2 regions of the Oceanobacillus iheyensis HTE831 genome follow, and region 1 is predicted to be linked to the other one. Evidence: riboswitches for the same ligand, from Rfam matches in the RefSeq annotation. Region 1 holds a riboswitch; the other holds the start of a gene.
What was found. A riboswitch is a leader RNA that binds a small molecule or an ion and turns the genes downstream of it on or off. The one in region 1 is predicted to bind S-adenosylmethionine.
Positions count from the first base shown of each region.

Region 2: it holds a riboswitch for S-adenosylmethionine, as region 1 does, so the genes downstream of both, OB_RS13515 (ISL3 family transposase) here and metK (methionine adenosyltransferase) in region 1, are expected to answer to the same signal.

Region 1 is NC_004193.1:2,360,166-2,372,119, reverse strand. It holds gene OB_RS11945 (o-succinylbenzoate--CoA ligase) at 1-23, shown strand, start outside; gene OB_RS11940 (hypothetical protein) at 154-474, shown strand; gene OB_RS11935 (hypothetical protein) at 649-1,176, shown strand; gene ytkD (RNA deprotection pyrophosphohydrolase) at 1,205-1,693, shown strand; gene OB_RS11925 (ABC transporter permease) at 1,703-2,503, opposite strand; gene OB_RS11920 (ABC transporter ATP-binding protein) at 2,496-3,293, opposite strand; gene OB_RS11915 (ABC transporter substrate-binding protein) at 3,309-4,295, opposite strand; gene pckA (phosphoenolpyruvate carboxykinase (ATP)) at 4,818-6,401, opposite strand; SAM riboswitch class I at 6,607-6,717, shown strand; gene metK (methionine adenosyltransferase) at 6,891-8,087, shown strand; gene OB_RS11900 (sigma-70 family RNA polymerase sigma factor) at 8,342-8,929, shown strand; gene OB_RS11895 (gamma carbonic anhydrase) at 9,054-9,575, opposite strand; gene OB_RS11890 (DUF2332 domain-containing protein) at 9,725-10,747, shown strand; gene OB_RS11885 (DnaJ family domain-containing protein) at 10,766-11,104, shown strand; gene OB_RS11880 (hypothetical protein) at 11,188-11,589, shown strand; gene OB_RS11875 (tRNA (mnm(5)s(2)U34)-methyltransferase) at 11,655-11,954, opposite strand, start outside.
Region 2 is NC_004193.1:2,705,729-2,717,682, forward strand. It holds gene OB_RS13510 (O-acetylhomoserine aminocarboxypropyltransferase/cysteine synthase family protein) at 57-1,352, opposite strand; gene OB_RS13515 (ISL3 family transposase) at 1,428-2,642, opposite strand; SAM riboswitch class I at 2,811-2,917, opposite strand; gene OB_RS13520 (hypothetical protein) at 3,102-3,410, opposite strand; gene OB_RS13525 (dipeptidase) at 3,470-4,423, opposite strand; gene mbcS (acyl-CoA synthetase MbcS) at 4,554-6,146, opposite strand; gene OB_RS13535 (YcjF family protein) at 6,328-7,332, shown strand; gene OB_RS13540 (GNAT family N-acetyltransferase) at 7,425-7,988, opposite strand; gene OB_RS13545 (SpoVR family protein) at 8,079-9,491, opposite strand; gene yhbH (sporulation protein YhbH) at 9,672-10,844, opposite strand; gene OB_RS13555 (sulfite exporter TauE/SafE family protein) at 11,043-11,825, opposite strand; gene OB_RS13560 (sulfurtransferase TusA family protein) at 11,882-11,954, opposite strand, start outside.

The DNA of each region.
Region 1 (11,954 bases):
TGCGTCATAATTTAGGGAAATAAGTTCCAGACGTGTTATAGCGAATATATGTAATGATGAGAGAGTATTTTACTTTGATAAGTTTAGATACTCTTTTTTTATTTGGATGAATTAGACAAAAATACACAGATTATATACTAGGAGGTGTCAGATATGGATAAACAAAAATATTTTATTAGTGTTGGTGAAGGTGAAATATCTCAAGTTCGTTATCAAAATAATGATGATTTTGTTATATATGCAACAGAAGATGAAATTACGTTACTACGATCGAAGTTTGAGGATATGCATGAATCAAGTTTTGATTCTTTTAAACGAGCGCATATTCCCTTTATGCCTTACCACAATGATGAAGCAAACGATATGTACGACAATACAATGACAGAAGCTTTTCAACTATTATACGACCTAGGTGATGAAAAAACTAAAAATCATATTCAAACTATGGGAATATTATCAGATAAGCATTTATAAGAATGGTGTATTGACGAATATACGCTGTGAGAGGAATATTACTGTAGTCCTCACTCTTTCTATTGGACTACAGTAATACACTAGGAAAAACGGATTGTAGGTTTAACTAAGATGAAAAAAAGGTAAAGATTACTAAGCGCTTATACTCAACTTATTGGAGGAGTGTCTCAACTAATGAAGAATAAAACGTATTACGTATTAGCACTTAGTATAGTTGCATTTTTAGGTATAATCTTACTCTCCGCATTTAATCAAGAAGAAGTAGTTAATGCTGAAAATCATAGTAACAGTGCCTCTGTTCAGGTAGAAAAGGAATCTTCAATTTTAGATCATTCCACTATAACAGAAAAAATGAATGGTTTCATGGATACATTAATACAGGAAGTAGATAGCAATTATAAAGTACAAGCTTATCAATCGAAAGATGAACTTATTCAAGCATTTGAACAGTATACCACAGAAGCTTTGGCTTCAGACTTTGTATCGTATTACTATGAAGAAAAGCAAGATGGGATGTACATAATCCCCATGGATGCACCATCTTGGTTTCAAGAGGAAAATGATTATGATATGATTAAAAAAGATGAAAATACTATCCAATTAACTCAAAGTAATTATAATGAAATGGTAGGAGAATATACATTGGTAGTGGATTTCACGTTTCAACATGATTGGAAAATTTCAAAGATAACATATCAGTAATTTTCAATCGAAGAAAGTAGTGGAAGATTTGAATAGATTTAAGGATTTCTATAATAATACTGTACAATTATCATTTTTGGATCATCCATTTTCTAAAGAGCCTAAGCACGTATGGGTTATCTGTCGTTATAAAGATAAATGGTTATTAACTGCTCATAAGGAACGAGGCATAGAATTCCCTGGTGGGAAGGTTGAACCTGGAGAAACAGCTGAACAAGCGGCAGTTCGAGAAGTTATGGAGGAAACTGGTGGATCTGTAGAATCACTACATTATATTGGCCAGTATAAAGTGGATGGAAGAAATGACACAGTGATAAAAAATGTATATTTTGCTATGATTCATAAGTTAGTTGAACAAGAAACGTATTATGAAACGAAAGGTCCGGTGTTACTATCCGTAATACCGAAAAATGTACGTAAGCGAAAAGGGTATAGTTTTATTATGAAGGATGATGTGCTCCATACTTGTATGAAGCGGATCAAAACAATTTTTTACAATAATGATAGAAGCGTGTAAGCCTTGGACTTACACGCTTCTATTTCGTATGAGTACCTGTTCAATTTTTTCTACGACTTTATACATTATCGTTGCAAGTACAGCAATAATTACTAAGCTCGACATCACCAGAGTAAAATCGAATACTTGGAAACCATAGATGATGAGGTAACCTAACCCTTGTTTGGAAACAAGGTATTCCCCTACAATAACCCCTACCCAAGACAGACCAACATTTACTTTTAATGTAGATATTATTGCTGGCAATGCGGAAGGAAAGATCGCCTCTTTAAAGCATTGCCATCTAGTAGCCCCAAAACTAAGCATTACTTTTTGATAGTTCGGATCAACCTCATTAAAAGCAGAATATACTACTAGTGTAGTAACGATAACGGAAATTATGAAACCCATGGCGATAATGGAAAGGTATCCAGGACCTAATGCAACAATGAGAATAGGGCCTAAAGCAACTTTTGGCATTGCATTCATAATGACGAGATAAGGGTCCATAACTCGTGCAAAGCGTCTTGAAGACCATAATAAGGTTGCTATTAAGATACCTCCGATGGTTCCAATTAAAAAACCTAGGATTGTTTCTAACAAAGTAACCTGAATATGAGAAAACAGTGAACCATTAGCGAATCGTTGAATAATTAAATGAAATACTCTACTTGGAGAACTAAATAATAAAGGATCTATCCAATACAATCTACTGGCGATTTCCCATAAGCTAATCAAAATGATTAGAATGGAAATTTGCCAAGCAAATACGATTTTATTCTCTCTTTTTAAGCCTTGAAGATAATTTGAAAAAAGTTGTTTATCACTCATGTTCATCATCCCTTAGTGGTGAGGAATCATCTTTTTGTTCTAATTGATCCCATACTTTATCGAAAAGTAATTGGTATTTTGGGTGTTTTCTTACGTGTAATGGCATTTCATCCCTGAGTTCCAGTGGGACATCATATATTTTTGCGACTGATCCAGGATGAGAATTTAATAAGATGATTCGATCACTCATTGCGATTGCTTCTCCAATATCATGTGTTACTAGTACTGCGGTTTTTTTATAGGTTTTTAGTAATTTGGAAACAAGGTCTTCTAGCTTTAATTTAGTTTGATAATCTAAAGCAGAGAAAGGTTCATCTAATAATAAAATTTTTGGATCATTGATTAAAGTTCGAACCAATGCTACACGTTGTCTCATTCCTCCAGATAATTCGGAAGGATATTTTGATTCAACATCTTTCAGTCCCACTTCATTCAATAAACTAATTGCATTTTGTTTTATTTCTTCTGTTATATTGCTGTGAATCTTTGGTCCAATCAGTACATTTTCAATAATGGTTTTCCAAGGAAAAAGATAATCTTGTTGAAGCATATAACCAATTGCTTGATTTTGGTTAATTAATTCTTCTTTTTGCAAACACACTTGGCCTTCTGTTTGGTGAATAATGCCTGCAATAATGGATAACAGTGTTGATTTCCCACAGCCGCTTGGACCTAATAGGGATATAAATTCCCCTTCTTTGATGGTAAATGAGATGTTATCCAGTGCCTTTACATATGAATCCTTTGAGAAATAATAGTGGGTTACATGCTCAAGTGTCAGAAATGACAAGATAGTTCCTCCTCTTTATTCTGACATGACACGCTCTGCAAAATCTGTATTTACAAGGTCTTCATAAGGTACATTTTCTGGTAATTCACCAGCTTCTTTCATGATCCCTTGTAAATTATTCCACTCTTCTTCATCGAGAATTGGATCTGTGGCAAAAGAACCTTGAGCTTTATATCGATCGATTGATAAAGCTAACATTTCTACATCAGTTTCTTCAAAATATGGAGCTACTACTTCTGCGATTTCTTCCGCGCTTTGTTCATCCACCCATTGTTGTGCTTTATAAATGGCTCTAGTAAATGCTTCAACTGCTTCATCTTCTTTCTCTATAAAGCTTTGTTTGGTCATAAATACCGTATATGGAACAGCTCCAGATTCTTCCCCGAATGAAGCAACAATGTGTCCTTGCCCTTCTGCTTCAAATATACTTGCAGTTGGTTCAAATAACTGTACATAATCATAGTCTCCGGAAGCAAAAGCTCCAGCAATATTTGCGAAGTCAATATTTTGTTCTAATTTTAAATCTCCATGGGGATCGATTCCATTTTCTTTTAATACATATTCACCAACCATCTGCGGCATTCCGCCAACACGTTGGCCAAGGAAAGTACTATCTTTTAGATCTTCCCAAGAGAAATCATCGTCTGCTTCTTTTGCTACAAGAAATGTTCCATCTGTTTGTGTTAGTTGAGCAAAGTTTATTGCATAATCCCTTGAATCTTGTGCATACACATACATTGATGTTTCAGACCCTACTAAAGCAATATCGGCACCATCCGACAATAATGCAGTCATTGTTGTGTCTCCGCCCCAAGTGGTTTGTAAGTCTACCTCTAATCCTTCCTCTTCAAAGAACCCTTTTTCCAAAGCTACGTATTGTGGAGCATAGAAAATAGATCTTGTTACTTCTGCTAATTTTATGTTTGTGGTTGATTCTTGATTACAAGCCGATAAAAGTATTAGAACAGCGACAAAACTAATAATAAAATACGTCTTACGCATACCCACCGTTCCCTTCAACAAATGTGATAAAATTTATCAAAATAGTGTATGCGCCCAAATATAAATATGTGTCAAAAGCATTTCTCACCGCTAAGCGACGCCGAACTGGACTGAGCCTTCAGAGATAAACGAATCTCCGAAAGGAAAGAGGAAGATGAGTTATCGAAGGAAGGGGAGGGAAGTTGCGAAGTCGCTGGTGAGCAATGCTGGCCAAGTCAAAAGCATTTCTCACCGTTAAGCGACGCTGAACTGGACTGAGCCTTCAGAGATAAACGAATCTCCGAAAGGAAAGAGGAAGATGAGTTATCGAAGGAAGGGGAGGGAAGTTGCGAAGTCGGTGGTGAGCAATGCTAGCCAAGTCAAAAGCATTTCTCACCGCTAAGCGACGCCGAACTGGACCGAGCCTTCAGAGATAAACGAATAAAAAACCAGCCTCGTATTGAGACTGGTTGTTCGCAAATATCGAACGAGTACTTCACTCATTTATATTAATCCTTAATGGGATGAGTAAACATGTTTAAATTATCCTTTATATAAAGGACCAGCTTGCTTAATCGTTTCACTAGCTAGAGTGAATTTCTTAAAGTTTTCGTGGAATTTTAATGCAAGTGTTTGTGCTTCTTTCATATATGCTTCTTTATTACCCCATGTCTGTTTAGGTACTAATAATTCATCAGGGACTCCAGGAACATGAGCAGGAATCTGTAAACCGAAAATTTCATCAGTGATTGTTTCTATAGAATTTAATTCTCCTTCTAATGCAGAGTGAACCATTGCTCTGGTGAAGGAAAGTTTAATACGGTCACCCACTCCATATGATCCGCCAGTCCATCCGGTATTAATCAAAAATACATTTGTATCAAACATATCAATTTTCTTTCCAAGCATTTCTGCATATTTAGATGGAGCTAATGGTAAGAATGGAGAACCAAAACAAGCAGAGAAAGTAGCTAGTGGTTCTGTTACTCCTCGTTCTGTTCCTGCTAATTTACTTGTATATCCGCTTAGAAAATGATACATCGCTTGTTCTTTTGTCAGTTTGCTAATCGGAGGCAATGTGCCTGATGCGTCAGCAGTTAAGAAAATAATTGTATTTGGATGCCCTGCAACACTAGGATTAATAATATTGTCTATATTCTCTAAAGGATAAGCAGCACGTGTGTTTTCTGTTAATGAAGTATCATCATAATCGGGTTCTCTGCTATTGTCATTTAAAATCACATTCTCTAACACAGTACCGTAACGGATTGCGTTATAAATTTGTGGTTCCTTTTCTTCTGAGAGATTGATACATTTCGCATAACAACCGCCTTCAATATTGAATACACCATTTGGACTCCAACCATGTTCGTCATCACCGATTAATTTTCGGTAGGGGTCTGCGGATAATGTCGTTTTCCCGGTACCTGATAACCCGAAAAATAATGCAACGTCACCTTCCTGGCCTACATTAGCGGAGCAATGCATAGAAAGCACATCTTGCTGTGGTAATAAATAATTCATCACAGAAAAAATGGACTTTTTAATTTCTCCGGCATATTCAGTACCACCGATAAGTACAATTCTTTTCTTAAAAGAAATTAATATAAATGTTTCTGAATTTGTTCCATCAATAGCTGGATCAGCCTTAAATCCTGGAGCTGAAATAACTGTAAATTCTGCTTGGTGATTGTTTAATTCCTCTTCCGTTGGAGTAATGAATAGTTGTCTAGAAAATAAATTATGCCAAGCATATTCATTAATCACTTGAATAGGGAGTCGGTAAGTATGATCAGACCCCGCAAATCCTTGAAATTTAAATATTTCTTGTTTTTCATTTAAATAAGAAATCACTTTAGATAATAATTGGTTGAATACTTCCTCCTGGATGGGTTTATTAACTTTACCCCAGTTAACATGTTGATCCGAAACTTCATCTTTAACGGTAAATTTATCTTCCGGAGATCGACCAGTATAAGTTCCTGTAGTGGCGCGTACTGCTCCGGTAGATGTAAGAATTCCTTCTTGTCTATACAGAATTTTTTCAACGAGCTGTGCTACCGATAGATTGTGGTGAATATGATTTGTTTGTAATTCTTTCATATAAGACTTATCAACAGTTTTCATGGTATAATCTCCTTACTATTAATTAGAGTAGTTTTAATCTCTTAACGATCCATATTTATTAAATCTGATTATTAGTATAACACATTAAAATAAATAGTCCATACTATATTAAAATTTATTTTATGCAATATATTTTTTGATGTGACAAGGCTTAAATTAGTTGACAGACAACTCACCTTTCGTTAATCTTAACCATGAACGGATACTCTTATTCAGAGTTGGTGGAGGGACAGACCCGATGAAGCCCAGCAACCATCACTACTGGTGAAAAGGTGCTAATCTGATGCAAGGATAATAGTTCCTTGAACAATAAGAGCGAAAGGCCATAATTCTTCCTTTCCTCATGTTATGAAGGAAAGGTTTTTTTGTTTTTATCTATAATTTTAGGTACCGCGTTTTTTAGTACGAGGTTCTTTTATTGGCACTTTGAATAGGATAGAAGTTATAAAGAGATCCGTACCAACATATATCAAAGGAGAGTTTAGCCTTATGGCTGCAAATCGACGTTTATTTACTTCAGAGTCAGTAACTGAGGGGCATCCAGATAAAATGTCTGACCAAATATCAGATGCTATTTTAGATGAAATTTTAAAGAAAGATCCAAACGCAAGGGTTGCATGTGAGACAACAGTAACTACAGGACTAGTTCTTGTATCAGGAGAAATTTCTACTTCTACTTATGTAGATATACCAGCCCTTGTTCGTGAAACAGTAAAAGAAATAGGGTATACACGTGCTAAATATGGTTTTGATTTTGAAACTTGCGCGGTATTAACTGCGATAGATGAACAGTCTGCAGATATTGCAGGAGGAGTAAATCAAGCACTTGAGGCACGACAAGGAAAAATGAGTGAGGAAGAAATTGATGCTATTGGAGCTGGCGACCAAGGGCTAATGTTTGGTTACGCATGTGATGAGACTGAAGAATTAATGCCTTTACCAATCTCATTAGCACATCAATTGTCCAAAAGGTTAGCGGATGTAAGAAAAGAAGGTATAGTAGATTATCTTCGTCCAGATGGAAAGACACAAGTAACTGTTGAGTATGATGAGAATGACAAGCCCGAACGTATAGATACAATCGTTATCTCTACACAACATCATTCAGAAATACAAAATGAGCAAATTGAAAGAGATATGATTGAAAAAGTCATTCAAGCGGTTGTTCCAAGCGAATTGTTAGATGATAAAACAAAATATTTTATAAATCCAACTGGTCGTTTTGTAATTGGAGGACCTCAAGGTGATGTAGGGCTGACAGGAAGAAAGATTATTGTAGACACGTACGGTGGTTATGCTAGACATGGCGGAGGTGCATTTAGTGGCAAAGACGCTACAAAAGTAGACCGTTCTGCAGCATATGCAGCTCGTTATGTTGCTAAGAATATAGTTGCCGCAGGACTTGCAAAATCTTGTGAGGTTCAATTAGCCTATGCCATTGGTGTCGCTCAACCTGTCTCCATTGCAGTTAATACATTTGGAACTGGAAAAGTAAGTGAAGACAGATTGGTAGAAGCAGTTAGAGAATTATTTGATCTCCGTCCAGCTGGTATTATCCGCATGTTAGATTTAAGAAAACCTATATACAAAAATACCGCAGCTTATGGTCACTTTGGTCGAAAAGATATCTTATTCCCATGGGAAAAAACAGACAAAACAGAAGAGCTTATTGCTCTAACTAAATAATTAAATGTTTAAAAAAACTATCATCTATCTTTAAGGTGGTAGTTTTTTTAGTTTATTAATCGAGTGGACCAACAGTTTGATTCCATTCGAAATTATTATTATGGCACTCATTTATCATAATAATTAATTTTTCAACTAGACATCAATTCTTAACAGAAATTTATAAAATTGACTTAATATACAGGAAAACTTTCATGAATTTTATCTGAAAGATATAAAATTATGTTGAATTCTTCTATTGAGTTTACTGATTTATGAAAAATCAAAGCTGCTTATTATGGTATTATGACAAAAAATATATTATACATTGCAAAGCAGGTGGTAGTATCATTGAACTAGTAGAAGAAGCACAAAAAGGGAATCAAGAATCATTTATGGCATTATTTCACAGTTATGAGAAAAATCTATACCGCATTGCGAATACATATGTAAAGAATTCTAATGATACATATGATGTAATTCAAGAAACAGCTTATCGAACATATGAAAAATTACCTGAGTTAAGAAATCCGCAATATTTTAAGACGTGGATCACAAAAATAACCATTAATTGTGCACTTGATACGATAAGGAAGAATAAAAAGATGATCATAATGGAACCAGAAAAAGTGTCTACAAAAGCTTATTATGATTTGGATATTCCATTAAAGATTACCGTAGAGCAACTATTAGATCGTCTAAATGAAAAAGAAAGAACCATTATCGTGCTCCGATTTTATTACGCATTAAGTTTCAAAGAAATTTCAGAACAATTAGATATTCCGTATGGTACTACAAAATCATTATCTTACCGCGCGCTAAAGAAATTAAAGTATTTTGCAAATAAGCAGGAATTACAATAAAAGAGAGCGAGGAAAATGAAACAAAATTTCATGATTAGTTGAAATAAGCGACACTCCTTAGAAATAAATTTCAACATCATTTGTGTGATAACATTTTTTCTAAGGTGTGTCTTATGTTAGCTTATTAAATACCCATATTAGTATTATTTTTATAGTATTGGCCTTTTTCCACATAAGAATTTCTTACACGGTCCATCTCTTTATAATCCTCTTCTGTCAATTCACGTACGACTTTTGCTGGTCTACCCATTGCAAGTGTATGGGCAGGAATTTTCTTGCCCGGTGGAACAAGACTACCAGCCCCTAAAAAAGCACCCTCACCAATTTCAGCTCCATCTAGTACGATCGATCCCATTCCAATTAAAGCTTTTTTTCTAACAATCGCAGAATGGAGCGTTACTTGATGTCCAACAGTTACATCCTCTTCAATAATCAGTGGTTGTCCAGGACTTTGATGTAACATACATAAATCTTGAATATTTGTACGCTTTCCAATAGTTGTTTTAGATACATCACCACGTATTACTGTATGGAACCAAATACTTACTTTTTCCTTTATTTGAACATCCCCATTAATTACAGCGTCTTTGGCAACGAATGCTGTTGGATGAATCGTTGGATAAATATTATTATAATGATCAATCATAAAAAACCTCCTATGTACTAGCATTATGTTAAAGTATACCAAATTTAAAATGGAACAAAAAATATACGAATCCAATTACATAAAGGTGTTAAAGAATATTTGACGAATATATAAAGAATGTAGGAATTACAGTTAGGAGGGATTGAATAATGAATTTAAAAGATAGGTTCATCCATTTTGGTGAAATAGAAGTAAAAGAAAAAAGCTCACTTTATTCCATTTTATCTTTACACATTTCCGAAGATCCTGAAATGATTGACCTTTGTTCAGTTATTCCCAAAGGGCAGCCGGTAGCCAATTTATTATTTGCTTCCGTTAAAGATCTACTTTACATACACAATGACCATCCACTCAAAAACTATTATCCAGAATTTAAAAAAGAGGTAGACCAACCTAATTATGCTTACCCAGATTTTAAAGATTTTGTACAAAATCATAAGGATGATATTATCAAACGAATTACCACAAAATACGTGCAAACGAATGAAGTGAACAGATGTGCATATTTATTCCCTATATTTCATTATATTTATGAGAAGACCGGTAGGCAGATGTCTTTAATCGAAATCGGTACTAGTGCTGGATTACAACTTTTATGTGATCTGTATGCATATACTTATAATAGTAATAAAAGTAAATTTGGAAATATTGATTCTGATTTAACAATAAGTTCTTTTGTGAGAAAAGGAGATTTACCTTCTTTTACATCAAAAGAATTACCTATCAAGGATAGGTTAGGTATAGATTTACATGTTTTGAATTTAATGGACGATGATGATGTGAGATGGTTGAAATCATTAGTTTGGCCAGAGGATTTGCATAGAATAGAAGTGTTGGATAAAGCTATTGGTCAATTTAATAAGGCAAATGAGCAAATCAGGCTAATAGAAGCGGATGCCTTAAGTTGTCTAGAAGAACTAGCTATAGAATGTGATAAAGAATCTATACTTTGTATCTTTCATACACATGTTGCAAATCAACTTACTAAAGAACAACGTGAAACCTTATTAGATCGTGTTTCTGAAATTGGGAAAAAACGAGATGTATTTCATATTTATAATAATATTTGGGATGGACAGTTACATGTAGAAAGTTATATCAACGGTAACAGGAATGAAGAATTTAAAATGCATACACATCCTCATGGGGAATGGTTCGATTGGCCAATTTGAAAAAAGGAGTTAAAACGAATGGATAGGAAATATAATGATATAATTGGCGATATTTTAAAGGATTCCGGCGAAATGAATAGAAAAGATTTAAACGGAATGGGAAAACCTTTACCGAAGGATTATGTGAAACGAGATGTACTTCAAAACTTCCAGAAAATCGCAAAAGATGCTGGTTATCTTCCTTATTGGTTAAAGCTTCAAAAAGAGATTGCCATACAACTTCAAGCGGTCAATAATGAAAAAGAATTAAAAAAAATTAATAAGCGTATTAAAGAGTATAATAGGGTTTGTCCTCCTTCAATGCAACGTCCAACCATAGAGTATGAGGAGTTAGAAAAAGCAAAAACGAATTGGTAGTGCAAATTTCCTCTTTCTTGAATTTTATTTTATGATACAATAAAAAAGTTGAAATTCAAGATATAGAAGTGGAGCGATATTGGATGATGATCCAATTGATTATTGGCATACTATTTTTTATTGGTTTATATATATTAACAATCGATGAAGCCAGATGGGTAAAGATAGTCTCATTTGTCTACTACATCATATTATCTATCATTTTTATAGTGGGGTATAATCAGCGTTTAGCATTTATTGAGCAAAGTGAAACAATTGTTAAAGTTGTAGAAAATCCATTATATAGTTGGGTAACTACGTTTGGGTATTTATACTCGATCCCCTTTATGTTGATTTCATTTTATATATTATTGCGTATAGTATTACAAATCAAAAATAAAATGAAAAAAGCGTTAATTTCTGGTTTGTTTCTGTTTATTGTTTTTACCGTGGGTCATTTTATGAACCTATTGTTTATATTACTATTTTATGGGACAACAAGTTGAGTCAAATGATAATTGAAACGAGTAGAAGATCCACTTGAAAAGTGTTCATCTTTTCAAGTGATATCTCATCTTTTTTGGATAGCTAAAATAAAGGGTGGGTAATTTTTTTGATTTACAAAACCATATTGTAAGACGTTGTACAGTTTTTGATCTAAATTAGCCACATGCTTTAATACTGCCTCTTTTTCACTAGTACCTCCATCATGACCGTAATATACGACAATTACAATGATTCCATCTTTCTTCAACTTTGTTAATATTTTTTGAATAGCTTCTATTGTTGAGTCTGGTTTCGTTATAATTGATTTATCGCTTCGTGGTAAGTATCCTAAATTGAAAATAGCTCCTCCAATAACATCGTGTTG
Region 2 (11,954 bases), 350 kb from region 1:
TTTTGACTCTGACTTCTGCATTTCTAACTAATTTTGTATTACCTATCCTATAACAACTAGCCTCTACTTTTTTTAAGAGCTTGATGAATATCGTATTTTATATCCTCGACATCTTCTAATCCAACTGAAATTCGAATCTGATCCGGTGTTACACCTGTTCTTTTTTGTTCCTCTGGGCTTAACCTTGCATGTGTTGTACTTGCTGGATGAATGACAAGCGTCTTTGAATCGCCTATATTCGCAACATGTGATAAAAGCTTTAACGATTGAATAAACGATTTTGCCGCTTCATGTCCTCCTTCTATACCAAATGTTAAGATCGCTCCAGTTCCTTTAGGTAAATAGGTTTTTGCAAGTTCATACTGATGATTCTCTGATAATCCAGGGTAGTTCACCCATGTAACCTGTTCGTGTTCTGCTAAATACGCTGCAATTTGTTTTGTATTTAATACATGTTGCTTCATACGTAGTGGTAGTGATTCTAGTCCTTGAATGAATAGCCAACCATTAAATGGTGATAATGCTGTCCCAATATCATGTCCTAATTCAAATCGTGCTTTTGAAATAAAAGCATTGTCATTTTTTAGTTCGACATAAGATTGATTGTTTAAGGAACTTTTAGGTGTTGTAAATTCAGGGAAATTCCCATTATCCCAGTTAAATTTTCCAGAATCAACGATAATACCGCCAATGGATGTTCCATGCCCTCCAATAAACTTAGTGGTCGAATGAATCACAATATCGGCACCAAATGAAATTGGTTTCTGTAAGTATGGAGTTGTGAAGGTAGAATCAACGACTAAAGGAATTCCATGTTCATGTGCGATAGAACTTAATGCTTTAATATCAGCTATTTGTAACCCAGGATTTCCAATTGTTTCTGTAAAGACTGCCTTGGTATTCTCGTTAATGGAAGCGGATATTTCTGAGAAGTTTGTACCTTCAACAAATCGAACTGTTACACCAAAGCGTTTAAATGTCTCCGAAAATAGATTATAAGTACCACCATATAACTCATTTGTAGCCACAATTTCATCGCCTACTTTCGCAAGCGTTAATAAAGCAATTGTAATAGCGGATTGTCCAGAAGAAACTGCAAATGCATCAATACCACCCTCTAATTCAGCTATACGCTTTTCAAGAACACGGTTTGTTGGATTTGCATTACGTGAATAAATGTAGCCAGCTTCTTGCATTTGAAAAAGAGACGCAGCTTGTTCCGGACTTTCAAAACCATAGGATGTCGTTTGATAAATAGGTACTGCCCTAGCATTTGTTTCTCCATCAAACTCCTGTCCTCCATGTTGCGCAATCGTATTAAAATTTAATGTTCCGTCAAAATTATTCGTCAATCTTTTTTCTCCCCCTTCATTCTATGGGTTCTAAGTCAAATGTTGGGGTGAGCAATTAGCTCACTCCTATTTATATTAAACCACTTTCTTTTTATATTGATGATGTAATAGTATTCTTGCTCGAAAGCGATCGAATCGCCTAAATCCAAATGCATTTCGTTTTATAACCTTTGTTTGATTGTTGATTCCTTCGATATAACCATTATGTAAATCAAAGGCAAAACTATTCATAATTTCTTTTTGCCAATTATGAAAGGTTTCTTTTGCTTTTAGGAATTCCGGCAGCCCTGCATTTTGCACAAGTTCATAAAACTGATAGAGATACTTTTTAGTATTTTTTAAAGCATTAGGGCCGTTGGCCTTGGCTAGTTGAAACCAGACATTATACGCTTCTTTTAACTCATGGGCGCGTTTTAAATCTGGTGACATGTGTAAATAGCGATCTAAATACCATTGTTGCTTTTTCGTTAACTTCGATTGCTTTTTATAAAACACATGTCGCATACGTTTACACTTCTTCCGATCATAATCATGAAACTCTCTCTGTACACGAATTCTCACTCTTTCTAAAGCCCAATATATATATCGTGTAAAATGAAAACGATCGGCGATAACAATGGGGTGCCCTAATGCCTTATCAACAGCTGCTTTAAAGGATGGACTCATGTCCATGACTACAAATTCTACCTTCTCACCATGCATCCTTAGATAATCCACTAATGTATCTTTTTTACGATCTTTTAAAATCTCTAAAGGTTTTCTATTAATCGGATCTGCTATAACCGTTTGATACTTCTCGTTCCCTGCATCCCCTTTATACTCATCAATCGCTATCACTTTAGGCAATGCTTGTGTTTCCTTCATCTTCGATGCAGTAATCTCATCAAATCGACGCATAATGGTAGTTGGCGATGTATGAAAACGTGTCGCCACGTCTCGAAAGCTTTTTCCATGAACAAGCTCTAATGACAATACTTGATTAAACTCAATGGATTGTCTTTTATAACGTTTGACTAAAGGGTTTCTTTCAAAAAATCGCTTTCCGCAGAAAACGCATTTATATCTTCTCTTTCGGTAAAAAATAATCGTTTGCCTTCCGAATATGCTAGGATGACGGACTTTCTGCGTACGATAATCATGTACCTTGTTTGTCCACTCTCCACACTGTGGACAACGATGAGAGGTTCTCTCTAACTCCCACCTAATGTAATAAATACCTTCTCGTACTTCTGTATCTAATATATTTCCTTCTTCCAACCCAGGTAATGTTATGTTAGAATTCAATTGCACGCATCTCCTTTTTGTTTGGTTTAGTGGTTTAAACAATGATAACAAAAATAGGAGATTGCGTGTTTTTTATTTTTCTTTTACCCCAACAAATATTATAGAGCCATTCTATGTAACAAAAAACTCTATTCCGTAATAAGAATAGAGTTTTAAAGCTAATAAATTATTCTACTCTTATCTTTCAAGCAATTTGCTTGATGGAATTGGCACAGTATTCTAATAAGAACCTGTTGCCGAGGTTTCGTTGGGCCATTTCCCTCCGCCTCTCATGATAAGAAAAACGTATATAAAGTTGTTGGTAGAATAATAATTCAATATGTAAGAAATGTCAATAAATTTTCTTTGATTTCAGATAAATAAATTAAATCACTTCAAACTTAAATATCCTGCTGCTTACAAATTTTGATAAAAAAAAGAGAGAAAATATTTAATTAATAATTCCTCTCTTTTTTATTCTTTTATTTACGAGTGATCTTCACTATGTTCAACCTTTTCTAAAATTGTTTCTACTTTTGTATGTCCATGTATCTCACAATAGTAAACAATCGTTCGAATATGATGATAAATTTTACAAGGTCTTGTTTCTTTAATAAAATTTCGACGGTATTCAATATCATGTGTGTCTACATGAATCTTTTCCACATGATTTTCGATTTCTTTCCATTGATGTATCGTATTTTTAGGGGTATCCCCTTCTAACGGCTCAGCAAAAGTCTCTATATGGTTAAAACTAAATATTAATACAAGTGTTAAAATAAGCAACCGTATCATGTATAGCACCTGCCATTCTATTCTTATCTAATGGCTAGTATTGGAAAAAACATAATTTCTTATACATGAGGTAAATGATTCTTAAAGTTTTGATATATAAACCCTCTTACTAATTCTTCAGAATAATGCTTTTGTAATTCTTCTCGCAAGAATTCATACTTAGAAGCATCCTCGATTCCTTCAATGAAATAAGAAATACCATCAAAATCCGAACCAAATCCAATGTGTTTCTCTCCACCGAGTGCACATATATGATCGATATGATGGAAAAGATCAGATACTCTAGCGGACTCTGCATCTTTTACAAGAAATGGAGGATATAGTGCAAGCTGTATTTGTCCGTTGTGATTAATCAACGCCTCAATCTGATCATCATATAAATTTCTTGGATGATCGCAAATCGTGCGAACATTCGAATGGGAAGCAAAAGGATATTTTGCACTTTTCATTACATCCCAAAAACCTTCTACAGTTAAATGAGATACATCCGTAAAGACCATATGGTTATTATTCATTTCAACAACCGACTTACCTAATTTTGTTAATCCACCACCTCGTAGTTCCTCTGCCCCGTCGGCACATAGGTTAGCGTGATTCCACGTTAACCCAATAGAAAGAACACCTAGCCGATACAAATGTCTCAATTTCACCAAGTCATTACCTATTGCTTCTGCTCCCTCTAATGTAAGGACTGCACCAATTTGATTCTCTTCAAGATCATTTAATTCATCCCATTGTTTAATATGTTTTATTTGTGGGAATTTCCCGATAATCTCTGAGTAAAACAAATCTATTTGCTCTAAAGCATGCTGCCATTGCTCATTTGTTGGTACATCTGGATGTATGAAAATAGCAAAGAACTGTACTTGCACACCACCTTGCTGTAACCTTTCTAAGTTTGTATTTAACTCAAGATCATTTTCAAAATTCAACAGTTTTTTTGGTTGTTGAATGCCCCTTTTTGCCATCTGTAATTTAAGAAGTGCATCACAATGTGTGTCGATAAATCTCATTCTTTACACGCTCCTTTACATATACTATACATCATAATACACCTATATTAATGACATGATATTTTATAAATGTATTCAAGTAAAAAACCCGAATTTATTTTCATAAATTCAGGTGTGGTTTCAATGTATATTAACGTTTTATATCATCCATCACGTTTTGTTTTTCTTTCTGTCTTAATTCCACTCTTCGAATTTTACCTGAATTGGTTTTCGGTAATTCGGATACAAATTCTATTTTCCTCGGATATTTGTATGGAGCTACACTAAGTTTCACATGTTCTTGTAATTCTTTTACTACCGCGTCATTCCCGATGATATCATCCTGTAAAATAATAAATGCTTTTACAATATTTCCTCGTTCATCATCTGGACTTGCTACAACTGCACATTCTTTTACTAAGGAATGCTTAACTAAGGCATCTTCTACTTCAAAAGGACCAATTGTATACCCGGAACTAATGATGATATCGTCACTTCTACCTTCAAACCAGAAATATCCATCTTTATCAATTCGTGCTTGGTCGCCAGTGACATAATAATCTCCACGTCGTGATTTTAGTGTGCGTTCCTCATCTTTATAATATCCCATAAACAAAGCTGGTGTATCAAGAGGTATAGCTATATCTCCTACTACTCCATTATCGACCGGATTCCCCTCTTCATCAATAACTTGCACGTTATTACCTGGAGTTGGTTTCCCCATCGATCCTGGTCTCACTTCCATACCTTTTAAAAATCCAAGTAATAATGTATTTTCTGTTTGTCCATACCCATCCCGCACGGTTACATTAAAATACTTACGAAAACGTTCAATCACTTCACGATTCAATGGTTCTCCTGCTGATACTGCACTGTGTAGAGCGTCTAAATGATAATCAGACAGATTCTCCAATTTCGCCATTAAACGGTATTCTGTAGGTGTACAACAAAATACATTAACCTGATGTTTTTCAAGTATTTCAAGGTACCTGTTCGGATCGAATTTCCCTTGATAAACAAAAGCCGTACCACCTTTATATAATACAGATAGGAATGGACTCCACACCCATTTCTGCCATCCAGGAGCAGCTGTTGCCCATACAGTATCTCCTTCTTCTATACTAAGCCAATGTTCAGGAGCTGTTTGCATATGAGCATAGCCCCAGCCATGTGTATGCATGACTGCTTTAGGATTGCCCGTTGTTCCTGATGTATAAGGTAAAAAAGCAATATCGTCTTTTTTAGTATAGATCGTCTCTAATTTCGTAGAAGCTGTTTGTTTCAAGTGATCCAAAGATAACCACTCTGATTTTTCCTGCCCAACAGAAAACTTTATCAAATCGTTAAATTCTTCTACATCTTGGAATTCGCTGGTGTACGCAGAATAACTAACAACACCTTTTACTTCACCATGCGTAATTCGATATTGTAAATCTTTTGTGCGAAGCATCTCCGAACTAGGAATAATAATAACTCCTGTCTTTAGCGCAGCAAGATATATTTCATAGGTTTCCATCAACTTAGGAAGCATTACAAGAATCTTATCACCTTTTGATAACCCGTTTTCCAAAAAAAGATTTCCTATTTTATTAGCATTATCGAATAATTCTTTGTACGTTATTTGCATGTTTTCACCATGCTCATCTTCCCACTTCACTGCAACTCTCAAGTTATCTTCTGCATATTTCTCAAACTCATTTACAATATTATACTGTTCTGGTGCATGTAAATTAGATTGGTTCATCAATTATTTTCCCTCCTCAAATTAGGACCTACTATTATGTTCTGACTATTATATCAGAAACAATTGTTTATTCAAAACGATAATAATATTCTGATTATACATCTTACTTACTAGCTAGAATCGAATAACTGGTGTATGATTCGTTATATCAGGGAATAGTAGAACTAAGGGGCGTGAGATCGTGCAAGAATTTAATGAAAAAGATTTTGAGCAAGCTTATAATCAAGAAACTTCCAAAATAAATGATCAGTTAGATAAAGAGATACTATTTGCAATGATAGGTGATGTAAACACAGGGAAATCCTCTACCATAAACCAATTAATTGGGGATGAAGTAGCAAAGGTTGGAGCGCAACCAGGAGAAACGACTGGAATTGATAAATACATTTATCGAGATAAAATTATCTTTGCAGACACTCCTGGTTTAGATGATATTAATCATAAAAATTCGGATGAAACCATTTCTTTTTATCAACAAGCGGATGTTGTATTATTTTTCTTAAACGCGGCAGGAACTGTATTTTCTGATGGAGAACGAAAATCGGTCGAACTAATTGAAAAACACAACAAAAATATTGTATTTGTATTAAATAAAATTGATGCTGCAGACGATATTCCGGCTCTTGTTCAATATATTAAAAAGCATACGAAAAATCGTTATACTGTCGTACCGATATCATCACGAACAGGTGAGAATATTCATCAATTACGAGATGAAATTTTAAGTATTCTTAAAAAAAAACAAAAAGAAATTCAGTTCGCACGACTAATAAAAGAAAAATCTGCTACTGCAAATAAGTGGATTTTAGCCGCTTCCGGATCAGCAACTGCTGTAGGAGCTGTTCCATTACCAGGTTCTGATTTCGTTCCGCTCACCGGAATACAAGTTGGTCTCATTGTTCGATTAGCAGCTCTTTATGAAAAACCTCTATCCAAAAAGAAGGCTAGAGAACTTACCATTGCTACCATTACCGGGAATATTGGTAGAACAATCTTTCGACAGGTTACAAAATTTGTTCCAGGTGCAGGCTCTGTTATAGGCGGAAGTGTTGCTGGTGGAATGACTTTAGCCTTAGGTTATGCAGTGAAATATGCATATGAAAATAATATCGAACTAAATGCCGACACATTAAAATCTTTATATACGTACTTTCAAGAAAAAGACAAGAAAGCTTCTCGCCAATAGTGACGAGAAGCTTTTTGTTGCGTGCGTCAATTTCATAATAGCTTTTTGTTAGCGGTTTTGATTTTCATTTACAATCCAGCGTTTTCCGTTCATCACAAATATTCCGATTGTAGTATAGCATACATTTTTAAATCATCTTGTTTTCCTTTTCGGAACATTGATTTTCGCAGTGTTCCCTCATACGTCATTCCAACCGTTTCCATTAGACGATAAGAAGCAATATTTTCTGGTACACACCTAGCTTGAATGCGTTCTAATTCCATCTTATTGAAGCCAAAATCAATGATTTTCCTAATTGCTTCGGTACCTATACCTTGCCTCCAAAATTCTCGAGATATTGCATAGGCTAGTTCTGCACTATGATGTTTTTTATTCCAAATTAAATCAATTGTTCCAATCACCTGATTTGTTTCTTTCCATACAATTGCCCATGGACCAACACCATTTTCCTCATATTGCTTACATGCAAACTGAATAAAATTCTGAGTATCTTGTAACGTCTGATGAGCATCCCAAGTTACATGTGTTGTTAACAATGGATCTGATGCGTAAGCAAATATATCCTCTGTATCACTTTCCTCCACTTGCCTTAAGAATAATCGATTCGTGTCTAATCTTGGATATGGTAAAAACAAATCCGGTATCGGCAATTTCATCCCCTCCAATTAAATAAAAATTATAATTATTATAAGGGAATAAAATTATCATGTCATCAGGAGGAAAAATATTTCTTATTTCCCCACCTGTTATATTTTTCGTTTTAGCATTTCTTTTCCATCATAGGTATATAGCATTTCTTTTTCTTCCAGAACCGTCTCCAAATGAATGGTTCTTCCCCATAACTGATAAATATACGGCATTACATGTTCCAAATATTTAATATCTAATTCAATTCCCTCGTATCCATGTACAAGATACAGTTCTCCATTGCGAAGATAGTCTCCATCCTCTACCGTAATATAAGGAAATCCACCATTTACCCGCATTGAAATAAGTTGATCACGTATTTGCTGATGATCTTTTTCTGTAATTCGATAATCTCTTCCCTTTTTCTCAAAAAGATACATATCTTCTTGTGCAACAAGATCTTTTGTTAAGTAATTACGAATAAACGAAATATCTGATTCAATTTCTCTAACTTCAAAGATTTTTTCTCTTCCTCCATTTGGTTTATAACCGTTTTCTATCATTTCTTTTGTAGGGTGGTTATATCGTTCCTCGATGTCTTCAAATATTTTGATGCCTAAATAATATGGATTGATGGATGTTCGAGATGGCTGTACTACGCCAGCATTTAACTTAGAGTATTCAATGGTTTCATTCGTTGTTAAATCTAGTTCTCGCATAATACGTTGATGCCAATAAGATGCCCATCCTTCATTCATGATTTTTGTTTCTAATTGTGGCCAAAAATAAAGCATTTCTTCACGCATCATCGTTAAGATATCCCGTTGCCATCCTTCCAGTTCACGACTGTATTCTTCAATAAATAATAGAATATCCTTCTCTGGTTGTGGAGGAATTTTCTTCATTTTTTTTCTTTTCTTTGGTTCTTGTTTTAATCGATCTTCATCTAACTTCCATAAGTCATCATACTCTGATACTTTTGAAAGTGTCGTATCCTCTATATCTTCCTCCTCAGTTTGAGGTAATTTTGATCGAACGATAGACGGGTCAATATGCTCTTGAATTGATAATACAGCATCGAGAAAACTTTCCACTTCATCCTTTCCATACACCATTTCATAATGAGCAATTCTTTCTGCCGTAGCAGTCATACTCTCCACCATATCACGACGCGTATTTGAAAAACGAACATTATTTTTAAAGAAATCACAATGCGCGAGCACATGTGCAATAATTAATTTATTTTGCACCAAACTATTTGTATCCAATAAAAATGCATAGCATGGGTCTGAATTAATGACTAATTCATATATTTGGCTCAATCCTAAATCATACTGAAGTTTCATTTTATGGAATTGTTTTCCAAAACTCCAATGGGTAAACCTTGTAGGCATCCCATATGCACCGAATGTATAGATAATATCCGCTGGGCAAATCTCATATCGCATTGGATAAAAATCAAGTCCAAATCCCTTTGCCACTTCCGTAATTTCGTCAATTGCATATGATAATTCTTTAGTCTGATCCAACAAATACCCCTCCCTCAATCACTTATTAATAGTCTATGATACGGAGTTAAAAAATTTACGTAGATTTGTGAGAGTTTTAAAATTGATAACACTTTTAAAACAAATATTCTACTCTTACATTCCCATAAATAAAATACGAAAAAGGCTCAAAAGCATATGACACCTTACTTTTGAGCCTTTTTGCTACACTTTTTCCGGCTGCTTATGAAAGAAACTTTTCATTGCATGATATACATCTGCTTTTTCTTTCAAAATATAATGCTTAAATTTTGGGTCTTCTATATTCTTATAAGCATTCATTAACGTAGAATAACGATTGTACCCATTTACTTCGCCATACCCAAACATATTCGATTTTTCCATGATTTCATGAACTAAATCTATACAGGTAGCATTATCTGAACTAATATTCTCTCCATCTGAAAAATGGAATGGATAAATATTATAGCTTCTTGGATTAAACTTCTCATCAATAACTTCTAATGCTTTGTGATAAGCCGACGAACAAATAGTTCCCCCACTCTCTCCTTTCGAAAAGAAATCTTCCTCAGAAACAACTTTCGCTTCGGTATGATGAGCTATAAATTCAAATTCTACAGTATCGTACTTTGTACGCAAGAAACGATTCATCCAAAAGAAAAAGCTGCGTGCCATGTACTTCTCGAAGGTTCCCATGGATGCGCTAGTATCCATCATGGCTATAACAACCGCTTTAGAGTCACGTTTAATAATTTCATTCCATGTCTTAAAACGAAGATCATCATTATAAATCGGTGTAATTTGTGCTTTCCCTTCACGTGCATTACGTTTTAATGCAGTTAAAATAGTACGCTTCTTATCAACATTGCCCATAAGTCCTTTTTTACGAACATCATTAAATTCTATTTTTTCTGTAGTTATTTCCACTTCATCTTTTTGTTTTAGATTTGGTAGCTCTAACTCTTGAAATAAAGCTTCTTCGATTTCTGCAATGGATACCTCAGATTCATAAAAATCAGTTCCTGGCTGATCCCCTGCTTTCTTTCCATTACCCTGACCTTGTTGACCTTGTTGAGAAGCATTCGGATCACGAGCTACAACATCTCCAACTTCTGATTCTCCATCTCCCTGCCCGACGTGCTTTGATTTCTCATAATTATATCGAATTTTGTATTCATCTAGTGAGCGTATTGGTATCTTCACCACATCGCGACCATTGGACATAATAATATTCTCTTCACTAACCAGATCAGGCAAGTTGTTTTTAATGGCATCTTTCACTTTGTCACTATGTCGTTGCTGATCTTGGTAACCTTTTCGATGGAGAGACCAGTTTTCCTGGGAAACTACAAAATTATGCTCATGTTCTTCCGGCATGTTAACCCTCTCCTATTATTATAATTTTCAGTATTTTCAAGCTATAAAATACTTTCTTTATCCTATGCAATAGAATACAAGTTATTTCCTAATAATTGAAAATAGGGCTAACAAGTTTGTAGGCCTATTTTCAATTATTAACACACACTTTAAATAAAAATATAACACTTGTATCAATTCTAATTTATAACTTCATACTTAAAATAAGATATCTGTCCATATTTTAAGGGCAGTTACAGAAACCAATATTGCTAGAATCAACTGCAATATTTTTGTATTCATCTTTTGTCCAAGTTTAGCTCCTATTGGCGCTGCAAATAAACTTGCAATAATCATAATTGCAGCTGGCAATAGTGGGACTTGACCGGTAGATAATTTTCCAATCGTTGAACCGATGGATGAAATAAAGGTTATTGCTAATGATGAAGCAATGGTAACTCTAGTTGGAATTTTTAAGATGGTAAGCATAATTGGAACTAATAAGAATGCACCTGCAGCACCAACGATACCTGCTCCAATTCCAACGATAAGAGCAGATACACTTGCAACTATTCTATTAAACTTTATTTCATTTGAAGTCACATCGATTTCTTTTCTTGGAATAAACATCATCATAGCAGCTGTAATTGCTAAGATCCCATAAACCATATTAATAATCGACTCAGTAAATAAGCCGGATCCAAAACTCCCGATGATACTTCCAATTAATACACTGATCCCCATGTAGAAAATTAATGATCGATGTAAGTACCCTGTGTTTCTATATGCCCATACACCACCAATGGTTGCAAAAAGTACCTGGACTGCACTGATTCCAGATACCTCATGTGCAGTAAATGCAGTAAATCCTAAAAATGACGGAATATAAAGTAGCATTGGGTACTTGATGATTGAGCCCCCTATACCAACCATTCCAGAAATCATCGAACCAATGAATCCAATTAGAAACACCGTTAACATAAAAAATATATCCAATTCCATTCTTTATCCCCCATCACAATAATAGAAGGGACCAATGATGGCCCCTAATTATCTTGTTATCCTTTTTTGATCCAGAATTTGAATACACCATCTTCTTCACTTGACTCCAGTAGTTCATGACCTCCTGAT